DNA from 3 places in the Methylobacterium brachiatum genome. Region 1 is predicted to be linked to each of the others. Evidence: predicted binding sites of a transcription regulator. Region 1 holds the regulator's gene; each other region holds the start of a gene.
What was found. The regulator PhoB, encoded in region 1, activates phosphate uptake and scavenging genes when phosphate is short. The targets are predictions, from matches to a motif close to TGTCATNNANCTGTCAT.
Positions count from the first base shown of each region.

Region 1 (6,120 bases):
CATCATCCTGGCGATCATGATCGTGCCGTTCATCGCCTCGATCGCCCGCGACATGCTCGACCAGATCCCCACCGTGCTGCGCGAGAGCGCCTACGGCATCGGCTGCACCACCTGGGAGGTGGTGCGCCACGTTCTGGTGCCGCAGGCCTCCGTCTCGATCATCGGGGCGATCATGCTCGGCCTCGGCCGCGCGCTCGGCGAGACGATGGCGGTGACCTTCGTGATCGGCAACGCCAACCGCCTCTCGGCCTCGATCTTCGACCCGAGCTCGACCATCGCGTCGCGCATCGCCAACGAGTTCAACGAGGCGGACGGCCTCCAGCTGAACGCGCTCATGGCGCTCGGCTGCATCCTCTTCGTCATCACCTTCGTGGTGCTCATCATCGCCCGGTTGCTGACGCGCCGCGTCAAGCCTGCCTGAGGAGGGCTCACGATGGACGCGTCAAACCCCATGACCACCGCCAACGCCACGCCGCGCCGCACCGGGCGGGTCCGCTCCAGCCGGCGGGTCGCCGACCGGGTGCTGCGCACCGCCTGCCTGATCGCCACGATCGTCGGCGCCGTGGTGCTCGGCTCGATCCTGCTGATGCTGATCGTCCAGGGCGTCCGTGGCTTCACGCCCGCCATGTTCGCGCACCCGACCCCCGGCCCCGGATCCGAGGGCGGCGGCATCGCCAACGCGATCCTGGGCAGCCTCGTGCTCACCGGGATCGGCATCACGATCGCGACGCCGATCGGCGTCATGGCCGGGACCTACCTCGCCGAGTACGGCCGCTTCTCCAAGATCGCCGGGGTGATCCGCTTCCTCAACGACATCCTGCTCTCGGCGCCGTCGATCCTGATCGGCCTGTTCGTCTACACCCTGATGGTGCGGCCGATGGGGACCTATTCGGGCTGGGCCGGCGGCGTGGCGCTCGCCATCATCGCGGTCCCGGTGATCGTGCGCACCACCGAGGACATGATGCGCCTGGTGCCCGGCACCCTGCGCGAGGCCGGCGCGGCGCTCGGCGCGCCGCCCTCGACGGTGATCATCAGCGTCACCTGGCGGGCGGCCTCGGCCGGCATCGTCACCGGGATCATCCTGGCGCTGGCCCGCATCGCGGGCGAGACCGCGCCGCTCCTGTTCACGGCGCTCAACAACAATTCCTGGTTCTCGCCGGACCTGATGGGCGGCGTCGCGAACCTCCCGGTCATGATCTACCAGTTCGCCCTCTCGCCCTACCCGAACTGGCAGAGCCTCGCCTGGGCCGGGGCGCTCCTGATCACCGCGACGATCCTGGTGCTGTCGATCATCGCCCGTCTCGTCATCAAGCCGCAGATGTCGCGCTAAGACCCTTCTCGAGGACACGACGATGAACGCCGCCTCCGCGATCCCCACGGTCGATCTCACCCGCAACCACGCCAACGAGAGTGGGGCGGTCCGCATCGCCGTGAAGGGCCTGAACTTCTACTACGGCAGCTTCCACGGGCTGAAGAATGTCGACATCAACTTCCATGACCGGCAGGTCACGGCGCTGATCGGCCCGTCCGGATGCGGCAAGTCCACCCTGCTGCGCTGCTTCAACCGGATCTACAGCCTCTACCCGGAGCAGCGGGCGGAGGGGCAGATCCTGCTCGACGGCCAGAACGTGCTCGATCCCGCGATCGATCTGAACGAGCTGCGCTCGCGCATCGGCATGGTGTTCCAGAAGCCGACGCCCTTCCCGATGTCGATCTACGACAACGTGGCCTTCGGCCTGCGCCTCTACGAGAAGCTGCCGAAATCCGAACTCGACGGGCGGGTGGAGCAGGCCTTGCGCAAGGCCGCCCTCTGGGACGAGGTGAAGGACAAGCTGCGCCAAGCCGGCACCGGCCTGTCGGGCGGGCAGCAGCAGCGCCTGTGCATCGCCCGCACCGTGGCCCAGAGCCCGGAGGTGATCCTGTTCGACGAGCCCACCTCGGCCCTCGACCCGATCTCCACCGGCCGGATCGAGGAGCTGATCGAGCAGCTGCGCGACGAGTTCACCATCGTGATCGTCACCCACAACATGCAGCAGGCGGCCCGCATCTCGCAGTTCACCGCCTTCATGTATCTCGGCGAGCTGATCGAATTCGGACCCACGAACCGCATGTTCATGAACCCGGTCGAGCAGCGCACGCAGGATTACATCACCGGCCGGTTCGGCTGAACCAAGACCCCGGAGGGCGGACGCTCACCTCCGGGATGCGAAGACGTCAAACGGGATGTTTACCGCTTTCCGTAACGTTGAATACGGTTTCGGCGAGAAAAGAGCACCGCTCTAAAGACTAGGGGCCGCGCCCAAGCGCAACAAGCGCCGGCGCGACTCCGGAACAGGCTGCTCGGTCGGGGAACATCGGCACGGTCCGGTTGTTCCGGTCGCGGGCTCGGCTCGGGATGCCGATCCTCACCGCTCCGCAGCCTGTTCCAGACAATGCAAGGGAGTGGGCACCGGGGCACGCGCCCCGGCGCCCGTGACCGCAGCGGCGGGTTTCCGCCAGACCTCGCGGATCAAGGTTTGCGGGACGCCATCGAAGGATCCACCATGCCCGGCCATATCGTCAGCTCCTACGACACCGACCTCGATGACCTGCGTCGCTCCATCTCCGAGATGGGCGGCGTGGCCGAGAAGATGGCCGCCGAGGCGACCGACGCTCTGGTCCGCCGGGACGATACGCTCGCCCAGGCGGTGATCGTCGCCGACAAGCGTCTCGACGCGCTCCAGCGCGACATCGAGGAGCGGGCCGTGCTGCTCATCGCCCGGCGGCAGCCCCTGGCGATCGACCTGCGCGAGACCATCTCGGCGATCCGCGTCTCGGGCGACCTGGAGCGGATCGGCGACCTCGCCAAGAACGTCGCCAAGCGCGTCGTGGCGATTTCCGATCAGGCGCCGGCGCAGAAGATCGTGCTCGGCGTGCGCCACATGAGCGACCTCGCCGAGGCGCAGCTCAAGGACATCCTCGACGCCTATGCGAGCCGCGACGTGAAGGCCGCCTACGACGTCTGGGAGCGCGACGGCGAGATCGACGCGCTGTACAATTCGCTGTTCCGCGAACTCCTGACCTACATGATGGAAGATCCGCGCAACATCTCGTTCTGCACGCACCTGCTGTTCTGCGCCAAGAACGTCGAGCGCATCGGCGACCACACCACCAACATCGCCGAGACGATCCACTACCTCGCCACCGGTGAGACCCTGGCGGGCGAGCGGCCGAAGAACGACGCGTCGAACTACGCGACCGTCGGCCCCGCCGCCACGGCCCCGTAACAGGCGGGTCGCGGTGCGGTCGGCCCGATCCGCACGCTGCCCTGTGGGGCAACGCCCGATTGTGGCGGCCTGCGGCTTGAGGGATGGCGGCCTCTGCCGCACCATCGGCGCGTCCGGGTCCCCCGGCGCGGGCGCGCCGGCCGGTACCGAGTACGGAACAGGTTAACGAACGTGAGCATGCAAGTCCTGATCGTCGAGGACGAGGAGGCCCTGACCACCCTGCTGCGCTACAACCTGGAGGCCGAGGGCTTCCTGGTCGATTCGGCGACGCGCGGCGACGACGCGGAACTGCTCCTGGCCGAGCGCACCCCGGATCTGGTGCTGCTCGACTGGATGCTGCCGGGCCTCTCTGGGATCGAGCTGTGCCGCCGCATCCGGGCCCGGCGCGAGACCGAGCGGCTGCCGGTGATCATGCTCACCGCCCGGGGCGAGGAGGGGGACCGGGTCCGCGGCCTCGGCACGGGCGCCGACGACTACATCGTCAAGCCGTTCTCGGTGCCGGAACTGCTGGCCCGGGTGCGGGCGCTGCTGCGCCGGGCCAAGCCCGCCCATGTCGCCGACCGGCTGGCGGCCGGCGATATCGAGCTCGACCGCACCGGGCACCGGGTCCGCCGCGCCGGCGAGGAGCTCCATCTCGGCCCCACCGAATTCCGCCTGCTCGAATTCCTGATGCTGGCCCCCGGCCGGGTCTTCTCCCGCGAGCAGCTCCTCGACGGGGTCTGGGGCCACGACGTCTATATCGACGAGCGCACCGTCGACGTGCATGTCGGGCGCCTGCGCAAGGCGCTCAACGCGCCCCGGCAGGCCGACCCGATCCGCACGGTGCGGGGCTCGGGCTACGCTTTCGACGAGACGTTCTCGCTGGAAGCCTAGACCGCCTGTCCGGTCAGCGGGCCAGCGCCGCGCTCTTGTTGGCTGAGGCCGGCACCGTTTCCAGGGCCGCCAGCACCGTCCCCTCGGTGAGGATCTGCGGCAGCACCTGGGGTTCCCCCGTGCCGGTGTAGAGCAGGTACAGCGGCACGCCGCTGCGCCCGTGCTTCTCCAGCAGGCGCGTGATCTCCGGGTTCTGGTTGGTCCAGTCGCCCTTCAGGTAGGTGACGCCCCGATCCGCCATCGCCGCCCGCACCGCCTTGGTCGAGAGCGAGGTCGTCTCGTTGACCGCGCAGGTGATGCACCAGGCGGCGGTCATGTTCACGAAGACCGGCCGGCGCTCGTTCACCAGGGAGTCCAGGCGGGCCTGGGTGAACGGCTGGACGCCGTCGGCGGCGGCCTGGGCGGCGGGGGCCGCCCGGTCGCGGTCGAGGCTGAGCGTCAGGCCTGCCACCGCCAGGATCGTCAGCACCGCGAGCCCCTGGGCGACCCGCCCGAAGCCCGGCGTCGCCACGCGCCCATGCTCCCAGGCCCAGGCGGCGAAGCCCACCAGCACGAGGCCGATCAGCCCGGAGAGCAGCCCCTGCGGCCCGACCTGCTGCGCCAGGACCCAGACCAGCCACGCCACCGTGGCGTAGACCGGGAAGGCCAGAACCTGCTTCAGCGTCTCCATCCAGGCGCCCGGACGCGGCAACACCCGCAGGGCCGGCGGCCACAGGGTGAGCACCAGGAACGGCAGGGCGAGGCCGAACCCGAGGCTCGCGAACACCGCGAGGGCGACGCCGGCGCTCTGGGTCAGCGCGAAGCCCACCGCCGAGCCCATGAACGGCGCCGTGCAGGGGGTCGCCACCAGCGTTGCCAGCACGCCGGTGAAGAACGAGCCGCTGAGCCCCGAGCGCCGGGCGAGGCCGTCGCCGAATCCGGCGAGCCGCCCGCCGAGATGGACCACCCCCGACAGGCTCAGGCCCATCGCCAGCAGCAGATAGGCGAGGCCGGCGACCACCGCCGGCGATTGCAGCTGGAAACCCCAGCCGATCGCCGCCCCGCCGCCCTTGAGGGCGAGCAACAGGCCGGCCAAGCCGAGGAAGCTCACGAGCACGCCCGCCGTGTAGGCGAGGCCGTGCAGCCGGACGCGGGCGGCGCTCTCGCCGGCGTGCCGCACAAGGCCCAGCACCTTGATCGACAGGACCGGGAAGACGCAGGGCATCAGGTTGAGGATCAGGCCGCCGAGGAAGGCGAGCCCGACCGCGCTCGCCAGCGTCAGCGCGTCGAAGGCGGGGGCCGCCTGCGGCGCGGCCGGGGCCTCGGGCACCGCCGTCGGGGCCGGCAGCACCGGCTCGTCGCCATACGCGAAAGCGAGGCGGTGGGTGCCGGCGCCGGTCGCCTCCTCGACGGTCAGCACGCCGGGCAGGGCGGCGGGCGCCGGCTCGGCGGGGCTGCTCCGGGCCAGGGTGAGGTGCAGGCCGGCCTCGTCGACGGTCATCACCTGCGCGGCGGCATTGTCGATCGCGGTCTCGGAATAGGGGAAGAAGGACGCGCTCTTGATGGTCTCGGGCTTGAGACCCGCCGCGGCGAAATCGAGCTGCAGGGTGTCGCCCTGGCTGGACAGGCGCAGCGGCCAGAGCGCCGGGGCGGGCAGGGCGGTCCGGGCGCGCGCGAACAGGGCGGCCTGATCGGCATCGGGCCGAGGCTCGCCCACCGGCAGGGTCAGGGCGAGGTCGGCGGAGCCCGGCACACATTCGGTCTCGCAGACCAGATAGGTCAGCTTGGCCCGGATCCGCACGGGATCCGCCGGGTCGAGGCTCGGCGGCGGCGTGACCGGCACGAGCAAGGTGACCTCGCCCTCGTAGCCGTAATTCATCAGCGTCGCGATCGCGATGCGCTCGGGCGCCGGCCACCGGATCGCGCCGGCATTGAAGCCCGCCGGCAGGGTCCAGGTCACCTCGGGCGGCAGGCCGGAATCGCCCGGATTGCGCCAGTAGAC
Region 1 covers NZ_FOQW01000013.1:72,767-78,886, forward strand. Annotated here, with positions in the region: gene pstC (phosphate ABC transporter permease subunit PstC) at 1-421, shown strand, start outside; gene pstA (phosphate ABC transporter permease PstA) at 434-1,330, shown strand; gene pstB (phosphate ABC transporter ATP-binding protein PstB) at 1,353-2,168, shown strand; gene phoU (phosphate signaling complex protein PhoU) at 2,544-3,266, shown strand; gene phoB (phosphate regulon transcriptional regulator PhoB) at 3,444-4,139, shown strand; gene BMZ47_RS17990 (protein-disulfide reductase DsbD family protein) at 4,153-6,120, opposite strand, start outside.

Region 2 (6,120 bases), on a different contig from region 1:
TGCCGACGCGCTGACCCTCGGCGGCCTGGTCCTGCGCCACGAGCCGAGCGCGGAACCCGTGATCGGCGAGATCGCGGGCCATCTCCATCCCTGCGGCAAGGTCGCGATGCGCGGCCGGGCGGTCCGCCGGCGCTGCTTCGTCACCGACGGCACCCGGCTCGTAATGCCGGCCTTCGGCGCCTATGCGGGCGGGCTGAATGTCCGCGACCGGGCGATCGAAGGCCTCTTCCCGAACGGGTTCACGGCGCATCTGCTCGGGGACGGACGGGTCTTCGCCATCGGCCGGGCACAACTCGCCCGGGACTGACGCGCGCTCAGCGATAGAACGTGTAGGTCGCGGTGTAGGGCACGCGCACTGTCTGTCCCGGCGTGCAGCCGCCCGCCGGCTTCTCCCCGCCATCCGTGTCGCTGCGCAGCACGTAGCGTGTCCCCGCGAGCATTCCCGATCCGGTGGCGCGGGCGGAGAGCATCAGCCAGGCGACGGCGTGCGGTTGCGGTGCCGGGGCCTGGTCGATCACCGACCCGACCACCCGGGACCCGTCCTGGATCTCCCAGGTCGGACCCTCGAAATGGCGCCCGACGACGCGCCCATCCGGCTGGGCAAGGTCCGCGTCGGGCTTGGCGGCGCTCCAGACCGGGGCCCCCTCCCCGGCGATGCAGGTATAGATCTGCGCTCCCCGCGCGGCGAAGCTGGCGATCGACACGCTTCCGGCCGGCGGCGCGAGGCGCGCCGGTTCGGCAAGGGCGAAGGCCGGCGCGCAGCACGCGAGGGTGATGAGGGCAGGCCGCAGGGTTCTGGTCAGGGCGTAGGCGATCGGTTCAGCTCCGTCCGGACGGGTCGAACCACGGAACGGGGGAAGCCGCTTGCGGGTTTCATGCCGCGGCCTGCCCCCGTCCGTTGGCTCAGGCGGATTTCATGAACCGGTCGATGCTCTCCGCGAGATCCGAGGAGTGGACGGCCAGGCTCTCGGCGACGCCCAGGACGGCCTCCGCCAGTTGACCGGTGGCATTGGCAGCCTGCGAGACCCCGCCGATATTGCCCGACATCTCGTGGGTCGAGACCGCCTGCTCCTCGACGGCGCTGGCCATCGCCAGGGTCAGCGTCGAGAGTTCGGCCACGGCGGCGGTGATCATCTCGATCGCCCCGACCGCCTCGCCGGTGGCGTTCTGGATCGCCGCCACCTGCTGGGTGATCTCCCCCGTGGCCTTGGCGGTCTGTTCGGCCAGAGCCTTGACCTCGCTGGCGACCACCGCGAAGCCCCGCCCGGCGGCACCGGCCCGGGCCGCCTCGATCGTGGCGTTCAGCGCCAGCAGGTTGGTCTGGCCGGCGATCGACTTGATCATGCTCACGACCGCGTCGACCTCGCGCGCGTTCTCGGCCAGCTGCCGCATCGTCGCGTCCGTGGTCTCGGCCTGGATGGCGATCTGCCGAGCGCGCTCCGAAACCCGCCCGACCTGGCCGGAGATCTCCTGGATCGCACCGTTCATCTGCTCGGAATTCGATGCGACCGACGAGGCCTTCTGACGGGCGGAATCCGCCGACTGCGTCAGCCCCTCGGCCGAGTGCTGCATGTCGCGGACCGCCGACCCGACGGCGTCGACGACGCGGCTCACGTCGGTGGCCATGTTCACCTGCGCGGACACGACCGCCCAGGTCAGCATCGGGCCGATATACCGGCCCTTCCGATCGTTGACGGCGGTGACCTGCAGGTCGAGCGTCTCCGGGCCGACCTTGATCTTGGTCCGGTGCGGCAGCCGGCTCGCATCCGCCAGCATGTTGCGCTGGTGGTGGGGGTTCTTGTGGAACACGTCGAACGAGTTGTTGACCATCTCGTCGACCTTGATCGGCAGGTATTGCTCCAAGGGGGCCAAGGTCTTGCGCGAGGTGGTGTTCAGGTAATTGATCTTGAAATCGTTGAGCGGATCGGCGGTCATGACCGCAACCGGCATGTTGTCGATCATCGACATCAGCCGGTCGATGTCATTCTTCTTGGCCGAGATGTCGGCGGCGAACTTGACCACCTTCACCGGCTGGCCGCGGGCATCGAGCACCGGATTGTAGGTCGCTTCCAGCCAAACCTCCGACCCATCCTTGTCGAGGCGCAGGAACTCGCCGGTGACGTATTGCCCGTCTTTCAGCTTCGCCCAGAAATCCGTGTATTCCGCGCTCTTGGCAAAGGCCGGGTCGACGAAGATGCGATGGTGCTTGTTGCGGACATCCGCGAGCGTGTACTTCATCAATTTGAGGAAGTTCTCGTTGGCGTCGAGAACCTGGCCGTCCATCGAGAACTCGATGATGGCCAGCGACCGATTCAAGGCGTCGAGCTTGGCCTGCGACTCGCTGTAAACCGATTTTTTGAACATATCACTGCTCGCGCTTCTCGAGCGGAAACCTAGCGCATAGTACGTTAATTTTGACCTAACTTCCCGAATTCAGAAACGGTGCCGGCTTAGATTACGGCGCGCAAGACAGAAATGCGAATTTTTGAACTCTTGTACTTCTAGTATTCCGAGACTTCCGGGGAACCTCCGGCAAACAATCTAAACTTAGGTGCGAATATCAGAACCAGCCGCGTATCCGGAAGTACACGATCGGCGCCAGGGCGCTGAACAGGATCAGGCCGAGCGCGTAAGGGTAGCCGTAGGCCCAGTCCAGTTCGGGCATGTGTTTGAAGTTCATGCCGTACATCGAGGCGATCAGGGTCGGCGGTACGCCCACCACCGAAACGACGGTGAGGACGCGAAAAACGTTGTTCTGCTCGATGTTGATGAGCCCGAGCGTCGCGTCGAGGAGGAACTGAACGTTCTCGGCGAGCCGCGTCTCGAACTCGTCGAGGGATTCGATATCCCGCCGAATCGTTTCGAAGCGCCCATCCTCGGGCAGCCCGAGCCCGTCGCAGGCGGCCGACACGAACGGCACGATCCGCTCGAGGCCGAGCAAGCTGGCGCGGATCTTCCCCAGCACCTTGCCGCGGTTGCTGATCCCGCGCAGGATCCGCCGCAGCGCCAGGTCGCGCCGGCGCGGCGGCGGGCTCTCCATCCGGCGGCGATTCGCGCCGCGCAGGTCGAAGTCGAAGATCCGCGTCGAGAGCTGGTCGAGCTCCGAGGCCATGTCCTCGAGGGCATCCGCCAGGCTGTCGACCAGCTCCTCCAGGATGACCAGGAAGATCTCGCTCGGGGATACGCTGCCGTCGCCGTCGGCGATCCGTTTCTGGGCCGAGTCGACCGCGCGCAGCTCGTGGAACCGGATGGTGACGAGGTGGTCCTTCGACAGGAGGAAACCGAGCGGCTTCAGCTGCGACTCGCTGCGCTCGAAGGTGATCATCGGCGTCGACAGCGACAGGCCGCCCTTCACCCGCCGCAGCCGGCTGGAGGATTCAACCTCCGACAGCGCCGCCCGGGACGGCACGCGCAGACCGGTCGCCGCCTCGACGGCGGCGGCTTCCTCGGAACTCGGATCGTTCAGGTCGAGCCAGACGGCGTTGCCGGAAATCGGTCCGCCGAGGTCCAGCGCAACCGCGCCGTCGGGTCCGTGCAGGCTCAGCATGAGAGCGCGTTGTCCGTGGGAAATGAAGGCTGATGTCGCGTCATCGCGCCGTCGCGCGCGGGTGCGACAGCCTTGACTCGGAACCAGGCGAGGGCTATCTCGCCGCCGTCATTGGCACTCGCCAAGACAGAGTGCTAACAGTCGGGTTTGGAAGCGGTCCCGCAGGCCGCATCAACGCCAACTGCAGACCTGAAGCAAGAGGGCAGCTCATGAAGTTCCGTCCGCTGCACGACCGCGTGGTCGTCCGTCGCATCGAGAGCGAGGAGAAGACCAAGGGCGGCATCATCATTCCGGACACCGCCAAGGAGAAGCCGCAGGAAGGCGAGATCGTCGCCGTCGGCCCCGGCGCTCGCGACGAGCAGGGCCGCGTCAACGCGCTCGACGTCAAGGCCGGCGACCGCGTCCTGTTCGGCAAGTGGTCCGGCACCGAGGTCAAGATCGACGGTCAGGACCTCCTGATCATGAAGGAATCCGACATCATGGGCGTCGTCGCTCTCTGATCGGATCGCCTTTCCCCGCCCTTTGAGGCCGTCCGAGGCCTTGGGGTTCAACCCAACCACAAGAGGCAAACCATGGCAGCGAAAGACGTTCGTTTCTCCGCCGACGCGCGCGATAAGATGCTGCGCGGCGTCGACATCCTCGCCGACGCGGTGAAGGTGACGCTGGGTCCGAAGGGCCGCAACGTCGTGATCGAGAAGAGCTTCGGCGCCCCGCGCATCACCAAGGACGGCGTCACCGTCGCCAAGGAGATCGAGCTCGCCGACAAGTTCGAGAACATGGGCGCCCAGATGGTGCGCGAAGTGGCCTCGAAGACCAACGACATCGCGGGTGACGGCACCACCACCGCGACCGTGCTGGCCCAGGCCATCGTCCGCGAAGGCGCCAAGTACGTCGCCGCCGGCATCAACCCGATGGACCTGAAGCGCGGCATCGACCTCGCCACCGCCGCTGCGGTGAAGGACATCATCGCGCGCGCCAAGAAGGTCTCGACCTCCGACGAGGTCGCCCAGGTCGGCACGATCTCCGCCAATGGCGACAAGGAGATCGGCGAGATGATCGCCCACGCCATGCAGAAGGTGGGCAACGAGGGCGTCATCACCGTCGAGGAGGCCAAGACCGCCGAGACCGAGCTCGACGTCGTCGAGGGCATGCAGTTCGACCGCGGCTACCTCTCCCCGTACTTCATCACCAATGCGGAGAAGATGGTCGCCGAGCTCGAGGATCCCTACATCCTCATCCACGAGAAGAAGCTGTCCTCGCTTCAGGCGATGCTGCCGGTGCTCGAGGCCGTGGTCCAGACCGGCAAGCCGCTGCTGATCATCGCCGAGGACATCGAGGGCGAGGCGCTTGCCACCCTCGTGGTGAACAAGCTGCGCGGCGGCCTGAAGGTCGCGGCCGTGAAGGCGCCGGGCTTCGGCGATCGCCGCAAGGCGATGCTCGAGGACATCGCGATCCTGACCAAGGGCCAGATGATCGCCGAGGATCTGGGCATCAAGCTCGAGAACGTGACGCTCCCGATGCTCGGCCGCGCCAAGCGCGTCCGCATCGAGAAGGAGAACACCACGATCATCGACGGCGTCGGCGAGAAGTCGGACATCGAGGGTCGGATCGCGCAGATCAAGGCGCAGATCGAGGAGACCACCTCGGATTACGACCGTGAGAAGCTCCAGGAGCGCCTGGCCAAGCTCGCGGGCGGCGTCGCGGTGATCCGCGTCGGCGGCGCGACCGAGGTCGAGGTCAAGGAGAAGAAGGACCGGGTCGACGACGCCCTCAACGCCACCCGCGCGGCGGTCGAGGAAGGCATCGTCCCGGGCGGCGGCACCGCGCTGCTGCGCGCCAAGAAGGCGGTCGCCGCGTTGAAGTCCGACATCCCCGACGTCCAGGCCGGCATCAAGATCGTGCTGAAGGCGCTGGAAGCCCCGATCCGTCAGATCGCCCAGAACGCGGGCGTGGAAGGCTCGATCGTGGTCGGCAAGATCACCGACAACACCTCCTCGGAGACCTTCGGCTTCAACGCCCAGACCGAAGAGTATGTCGACATGATCCAGGCCGGCATCGTCGACCCGGCCAAGGTCGTGCGCACCGCTCTGCAGGACGCCGCTTCGGTCGCCGGCCTGCTGGTCACCACCGAGGCGATGGTCGCCGACGCGCCGAAGAAGGACAGCCCTGCTCCGGCCATGCCGGGCGGCGGCATGGGCGGCATGGACTTCTAAGTCCACGCCACCCGTCGAGACGAGGAAGGGGGTCGCCGCGAGGCGGCCCCTTTTCTTTTGGGCGGCCCGGTTCGCCCAGCACGCTCCGGCCTGCGTCCGGGCGGTTCGTGTGGCCGGTCACTCGCCGGCAGCGGACTAGCCGTCCCGGGCGAGATCGGCCTCGACGTGAGCAGCCAGGCTGAAGAAGCGCTGGCGGACCTCGGCCGCGAACGGGTTCGACCGCTCGATCGCCTCGAAGACCTCGGGCGCGTCATGCCGGACCATGTCCACCGCCTGCATGAGCAGTGAAAAGCTGCGCGTCGTCATGTGCGTCGGGAGCGGCTCCATGGCGACGAGCACCCGCGCGATTAGATGGGTCAG
Region 2 covers NZ_FOQW01000002.1:270,142-276,261, reverse strand. Annotated here, with positions in the region: gene pdeM (ligase-associated DNA damage response endonuclease PdeM) at 1-307, shown strand, start outside; gene BMZ47_RS01265 (DUF3455 domain-containing protein) at 315-704, opposite strand; gene BMZ47_RS01260 (methyl-accepting chemotaxis protein) at 904-2,364, opposite strand; gene BMZ47_RS01255 (CorA family divalent cation transporter) at 2,561-3,547, opposite strand; gene groES (co-chaperone GroES) at 3,757-4,047, shown strand; gene groL (chaperonin GroEL) at 4,120-5,760, shown strand; gene BMZ47_RS01240 (prephenate dehydrogenase) at 5,896-6,120, opposite strand, start outside.
Region 2: a site for PhoB is predicted at 3,586-3,602, ahead of BMZ47_RS01255 (CorA family divalent cation transporter). Genes of this name have one in related genera too.

Region 3 (6,120 bases), on a different contig from region 1:
CCGGCGCCGACGAAGCCCAGCACCGCCGCCCCGCGCACGTTGATCTCGAAGCGCAGCAACGCGTAGGAGGCGAAGTTCGACAGGACCTGCGGCAGCACGGCGAAGCGCACGGTCTCGATCCAGCTGGCGCCCGAGGCCGACAGGCCCTCGACCGGCCGCATGTCGATATTCTCGACCACCTCGGAGAACAGCTTGCCGAGCGCCCCGGTGGTGTGGACTGCCAGGGCCAGCACGCCGACCATCGGGCCGAGCCCGAAGGCGATGACGAACAGCAGCGCGAACACCACGTCGGGAATCGTGCGGCACACCTCCAGGAAGCGCTTGGCGACGAAGCGCACCGTGGGCGACCGCACCAGGTTGGCGGCGGCCACGAAGCTGAGGGCGAAGCCCGCGAGCCCGCCGAGCAAGGTGCCGAGATAGGCCATCAGCACGGTCTCGCCGAGCAGGGCGAGCCATTTGGGCAGGCCCCAGTACCAGGCGCGCACATCCTCGAGCGGATGCTCGAGACCGACCGGCGGCCAGATCTGCGCGAGATAGGCGGTGAACTTGCCGATATTCTCGGCGAAGACCAGCGGCCGCACTTCGGCGGCGAGGGCCGCAAGCAGCGCCAGCACCGCGACGACGGCGAAGCTCGCGAGCGTGCGGCGGCGGGCGGCGCCGCTCGCCGCCGCGTACAGGCCGGAGAGGGCGGCTTCCCGCTCCGGCGGCAGGGGTGTCAGGCCGCGCAAGGCGGGGGTCCGATCAGGCTTGCGATCAGGACTTCTTGCGCTGCTCGTCGTTGAACTTCAGCATGTCGATGATCGGCTGGTAATCCTTGAGCGTCACCGGGGTGAGGCTGAGATCCTTGCCGTCGGACAGCTTGTCGAACGCCGCCTTGTCGGCGGTCGGCACGTCGAGGAAGGCCTGGCGGATCTTGGCCTTCAGGTCGCCCGGCAGGCTCGCCAGCACGGCATAGGGGCCCTCCGGCAAGAAGTCGGACTTGAACACCACCCGGAAGTCCGATTGCTTCATGGGCGTGCCATCTGGGTTCTTCAGCACGCCCTTGGCAACCATGCGGGTTACCATCGTGTCGGTCTCGGAGTTCCACAGGTTGGCAGCAGAGTCCACGGTGCCCTGGGTGAGCGCCAGGACCGCATTCTCGTGGCTCCCGGCGTAAACGACCTTGGCGAAATGCTTGTCCACGTCGAAGCCGGCCCGCTTCAGGAAGAAGCGCGGCGCCTGGTTGCCGGAGGTGGAGTTCGGATCGACCAGGGCCAGGTTCTTGCCCTTGAGGTCTTCGATCGTCTTGTACGGGCCGGAGGCCAGCGTGTAGATCACCGAGTAATAGCCCGACGCGCCGGTCTCGTGCTGCGGGTTCACCATCGGTTCGATCTTCACGCCGGTCATCACGGCCCGGGCGAAGGAGGCAGCACCGTAGAACGCGATCTGGATGTTGCCGGCGCGCTGGCCCTCGATCACCGCGGCGTAGTCGCTGGCGACCCGCAGCTTCACCGGCACGCCGACCGCCTTGCTCAGGTAGTTCGCCAGGGGAGCGTAGCGGTCGTTGGTGCCGCTGGCATTCTCCATCGGGATGACCGCCAGGGTCAGCTCGGGATACTTGGCCTTCCAGTCCTGGGCGGCGGCCGGCAGGCCGAGGAGGGCGAGCGCCGCGGCCGCGGCGGCGAGGGTGCGTCGGGTGATCATCGTGTGGTCCTCGGGTGATGGATCGGCCGGCCGCCGGGCGGCGGCATGCCGGTGGTGAGGCGGTGGCGCCCGCAACGCGGCGCGAACCGGGTGAAAGCCGGGATCAGGAGCGTTTGCGCTGCTCGTCGTTGGCCTTCAGCATGTCCATGACCGGCTGGTAGTCCTTGAGCGTCACCGGGGTGACGCCGAGATCCTTGCCGTCGGAAAGCCGATTGAACGCCGCCGTGTCGGCCTTGGGCAGATCGACGAAGGCCTGGCGGATCCTGGCCTTCAGGTCGTCGGGCAGGGTGGCCAGCACGGCGTAAGCGTCCCCGGGCAGGGCGCCGGACTTGAACACGATGCGGAAGTCCGACTTCTGCATCGGCTTGCCGGCGGCGTCCTTCACGACGCCCTTGGTGAGCATGCGCGTGAGATTGCTGTCCGTCTCGGAGTTCCAGAAGTTCGCCGCCGCATCCACGGTGCCCTGGGTCAGGGCCAGCACGGCGTTCTCGTGGCTCCCGGCATAGACGGCCTTGCCGAAATGCGTGTCGACGTCGTAGCCGGCCTGTTTCAGGAAGAAGCGCGGCGCCTGGTTGCCGGAAGTGGAGTTCGGATCGACCAGGGCGAGCTTCTTGCCCTTGAGGTCCTCGACCGTCTTGTACGGGCTGGAGGCCAAGGCGTAGATCACCGAGTAATAGCCCGCGGTTCCGGTCTCGTGCACCGGGCTCACCATCGGCTCGAGCTTCACCCCGGTCATCGCGGCACGGGCGAGCGAGGCCGCCCCGTAGAACGCGATCTGGATGTTGCCGGCGCGCTGGCCCTCGATCACCGCGGCGTAGTCGCTGGCGACCCGCAGCTTCACCGGCACACCGAGCGCCTTGGTCAGGTAAGCGGTCAGAGGCGCGTAACGGTCGGCCGTGCCGCTGGCGTTCTCCGCGGGGATCACCCCCAGGCTCAGCTCGGGATACTTGGCCTTCCAATCCTGGGCGGCGGCCGGCAGGCCGAGCAGCGCGAGCGCTGCCGCGGCGGCGAGGGTGCGTCGGGTGATCATCGTGTGAGTCTCAGATCCGTATCAGGCGCTGGATCGGCCGACCGCAATCGGCACACCAAGCCAGGCGCTTCCCCGCCCCGTCGTTTTTAGCGTTTTGGTCCCGACGCCGCCGGCTCAGGCGCCGATGGCGGCCTCGCGGATGGGCTGGACCGGCACGAGGCCCGGGAGCCCCGGCATGGCCGCCCGCTGCTCCGCCTCGCGCTCGGCGGAATCGTCCAGCACCTCGCCGGCCTCCAGGCCGTAGAGGCGGCGCGCCACATCCTCGGTGAGGTCGAACGGGCCGCCATCGAACACCACCCGGCCGGCGGCGAGCCCGACGAGGCGGTCGCAATAGGCGCGGGCGAGGTCGAGCGAGTGCAGGTTGCACAGGACCGTGATGCCGTAGCGCCGGTTCACCGCGGCCAGCGCGTCCATCACCAGGCGGGTGTTGCGCGGATCCAGGGACGCCACCGGTTCGTCGGCCAGCAGGATCTCCGGCTCCTGCACGAGGGCCCGGGCGATGGCGACGCGCTGCTGCTGCCCGCCCGACAGGCCGTCGGCCCGCTGGCCGGCGAACTCGCCCATGTCGAAGCTCTCGAGGGCGGCGAGCGCCATGGCCCGGTCCTCGTCGGACCACATCCGGAGCAGGGACCGATGGGTCGGCACATGGCTGAGCCGGCCCATCAGGACGTTGTTCATCACGTCCAGCCGGCCGACCAGGTTGAATTGCTGGAAGATCATGGCGCAGCGGGTGCGCCATTCCCGCAGGGCCCGGCCCGTCAGGCCGGTGACGTCGCGGCCGTCATAGAGGATGCGGCCCGAACTCGGGTCGGCAAGCCGGTTGATCAGGCGCAGAAGTGTCGATTTGCCGGCTCCAGACCGGCCGATCACGCCCACGAAGGTCCCGCGCTCGATCTGCAACGAGACACCGTCCACGGCCCGGCGGCCGCCGTACTGACGCGTGAGATCCTCGACGACGAGCATTCATGTCCATCCGCTGCGGAATGCGCGCAGCTAAACGCCTCTTCGACGACGATTGGATGACGAATACGATCCGATTTATTTAGTCGGCGCACCAAAGCAGCGGACGCGCAGAGCGCTGCGCTCTATGTCCCGGACCAACTTGTGTACCGTTCCAGGAAATCCTCGATCGAGAGCGCGCGGAAATCCGGCAGCGCCCGGCGCAGGCGCTCGTGGTCCCAGTCCCACCAGGCAAGGCGTTCCAGGCGCTCGGCGATCGGCTCCGGAAAGCGGCGGCGCACCGGCCGGGCCGGGTTGCCGACGACGATCGTGTAGGCCGGCACGTCGCGGGTCACGATCGCCCCCGCGCCGATTACGGCGCCGGTGCCGATGGTGCGGCCGGGCAGCACGACGACCCCGTGGCCGATCCAGACATCGTGGCCGATGGTCACCGGGCTGGACCGGCGGCGCTCGAAGAAGGATTCCTCGTCCACCTCCTTCGGCCAATAGGCACGGGCCCGATAGGTGAAATGCGCCTGGCTCGCGCGCTCCATCGGGTGGTTGCCCGGGTTGATCCGGACGTGGGACGCGATCGAGCAGAACTTGCCGATGGTGGTGTAGATCACCTCGCCGTCCTGGCTGATGTAGGAATAATCGTCGAGGACGGTCTCGGTCAGGCGCGTGCGGGCGCCGACCTCGGTGTACCGGCCGAGATGGCACTCGGTGACCCGGGCGCTCGGGTCGATCGCGGGCGTGAGGCCCAGATAATGCTCAGCCATGGGCGCCCCCGAAGGGCAGGCGCGCCAGGAGCCGGAACGGCTCGGACCCGTCCTGGGACAGGAGGCTCACGGCGTCGATCACCACGGGTTCCGGCCCGGAGGCGGCGTAGGCCTCGGTCAGCCGGCGCAGCCAGGCGGCGCGGCCGGGCTCCGGCAGGGCATCGGTCAACGTCATGTGGAACCGGAAGGCTTCGAAGACATACGGGTAGCCCCAGCGGGCCAGGAGCGCGCGGCCGCGCGGATCGAGGCGCTCCGGGCGGCGCTTGGCGCGCTCGGCCTCCGAGAGCGGCGCCCGCAGCGGATCGAGGGCGGCGACGCATTCGGCGGCGAGCAGGCCGAGCTCCGGCGGCGGGGCTTCGGGCACCAGGGCGAGGAACGGCCCGAGCGCCGCGACCCGCAGCGGGCCGAGCGAAACCGGCGGGTGCCCGGCCGCGAGGTCCCGGGCGGTCGCGAGAAGGTCCGCCTCCTCGGCCGCCGGGGCGAGGCGCATCGGCGCCTTGAGGGTCGTGTGGAACCCGTAGATCCGGGCCCCCGCGGTGACCGCGGCGAGGTCGCCGAGCCCGTCCGGATGCGGGACCGGGGCGCCGGCGACGTTGTCGTAGCCGAGCACGGCATTGCCGAAGGCCGCGAGCCCCGAGCCGGGCGCGGGGAGCCAGTAGAGGGCGTAGCGGCGCGTCATGTCCCGACCTCCGGCTCCCGCGCGGTCACGCCGTCGGCGCGCAGGCGCGGTCGACGCTCGCCCGGCGGGGGCGCACATCCATGGCGTTGCCGCGCCACACGATGGCGCTCTGCACCCAGGCCCCCAGCCAGATCGCCGGGATCAGCGCGTCGCGCACCAGGAAGGCCGCCCACATCCGCGGCCCGCGATGCCAGCCCGCGCGGGCCGCGAGCCGGTCTTCGGCGATATAGCATAGCCCGGCGAGGGCGGCAGCGCCCGCGAGTCCGGTCAGGCTGCCGGCCCAGAGGGCGATCAGGAGCGCCGGCAGCAGGACGCCGCTGCCGATCTCCGGAGCGAAGAACAGCGGGAAGGTCACCCGCCGCAGCCGCGCCCAGCGCAGCTGCCGGGCCCAGACCTCGCGGAAGCCGCGGGGGCCGAGCGGCTGCTCGAACGGGCTCGCGACCAGGTGGACGCGCTTGCCCGCCGCCCGCACCAGCTTGGTGGCGGCGGCGTCCTCGGCGATCTCGGAGGCCAGCGCCTGCAGGCCGCCCTGGGCCTCCAGGAAGGGCTTGTGCCAGAGCATGCTCTTGCCCTGCGCGAAGCCCAGGCCAAACGCCTCGGCGGCGTATTGCCAGCGCGCCTGCAGCGTATTGAGGAAGGCGCATTCGACCTCGGCCATGAAGCTGCCCGGACGGGCGCCCGCCGGGGTCGAGCAGACGAGGCCGGTCTCGTCCCGCCAGGCCGCCTGGAGCCGCTGGAGGTAGTCCGGCGGCATGGCCACGTTGGAATCGGCCAGCACGACCCAGTCATGCGCGGCGGCGCGCCAGCCGCGCAGGCAATTGTTGAGCTTCGGATTGTCGCTGATGCGCTCGTCGCCGAGGATCAGCCGGGCCGGCACCTGCGGGTGGTCGGCGATCAGGCGCTGCACCCGCGGCACGATCGGATCGTCGGGATCGGCCACGCAGAAGATCAGCTCGTAGGCCGGATAGGCGAGGCGGAAGCTGCGGGCCAGCATCTCGTCGCTGAACGCC
Region 3 covers NZ_FOQW01000037.1:10,526-16,645, forward strand. Annotated here, with positions in the region: gene phnE (phosphonate ABC transporter, permease protein PhnE) at 1-728, opposite strand, end outside; gene phnD (phosphonate ABC transporter substrate-binding protein) at 754-1,683, opposite strand; gene phnD (phosphonate ABC transporter substrate-binding protein) at 1,787-2,713, opposite strand; gene phnC (phosphonate ABC transporter ATP-binding protein) at 2,828-3,676, opposite strand; gene BMZ47_RS27330 (LbetaH domain-containing protein) at 3,799-4,431, opposite strand; gene BMZ47_RS27335 (DUF1045 domain-containing protein) at 4,424-5,110, opposite strand; gene BMZ47_RS27340 (ceramide glucosyltransferase) at 5,136-6,120, opposite strand, start outside.
Region 3: a site for PhoB is predicted at 3,722-3,738, ahead of phnC (phosphonate ABC transporter ATP-binding protein). Genes of this name have one in related genera too.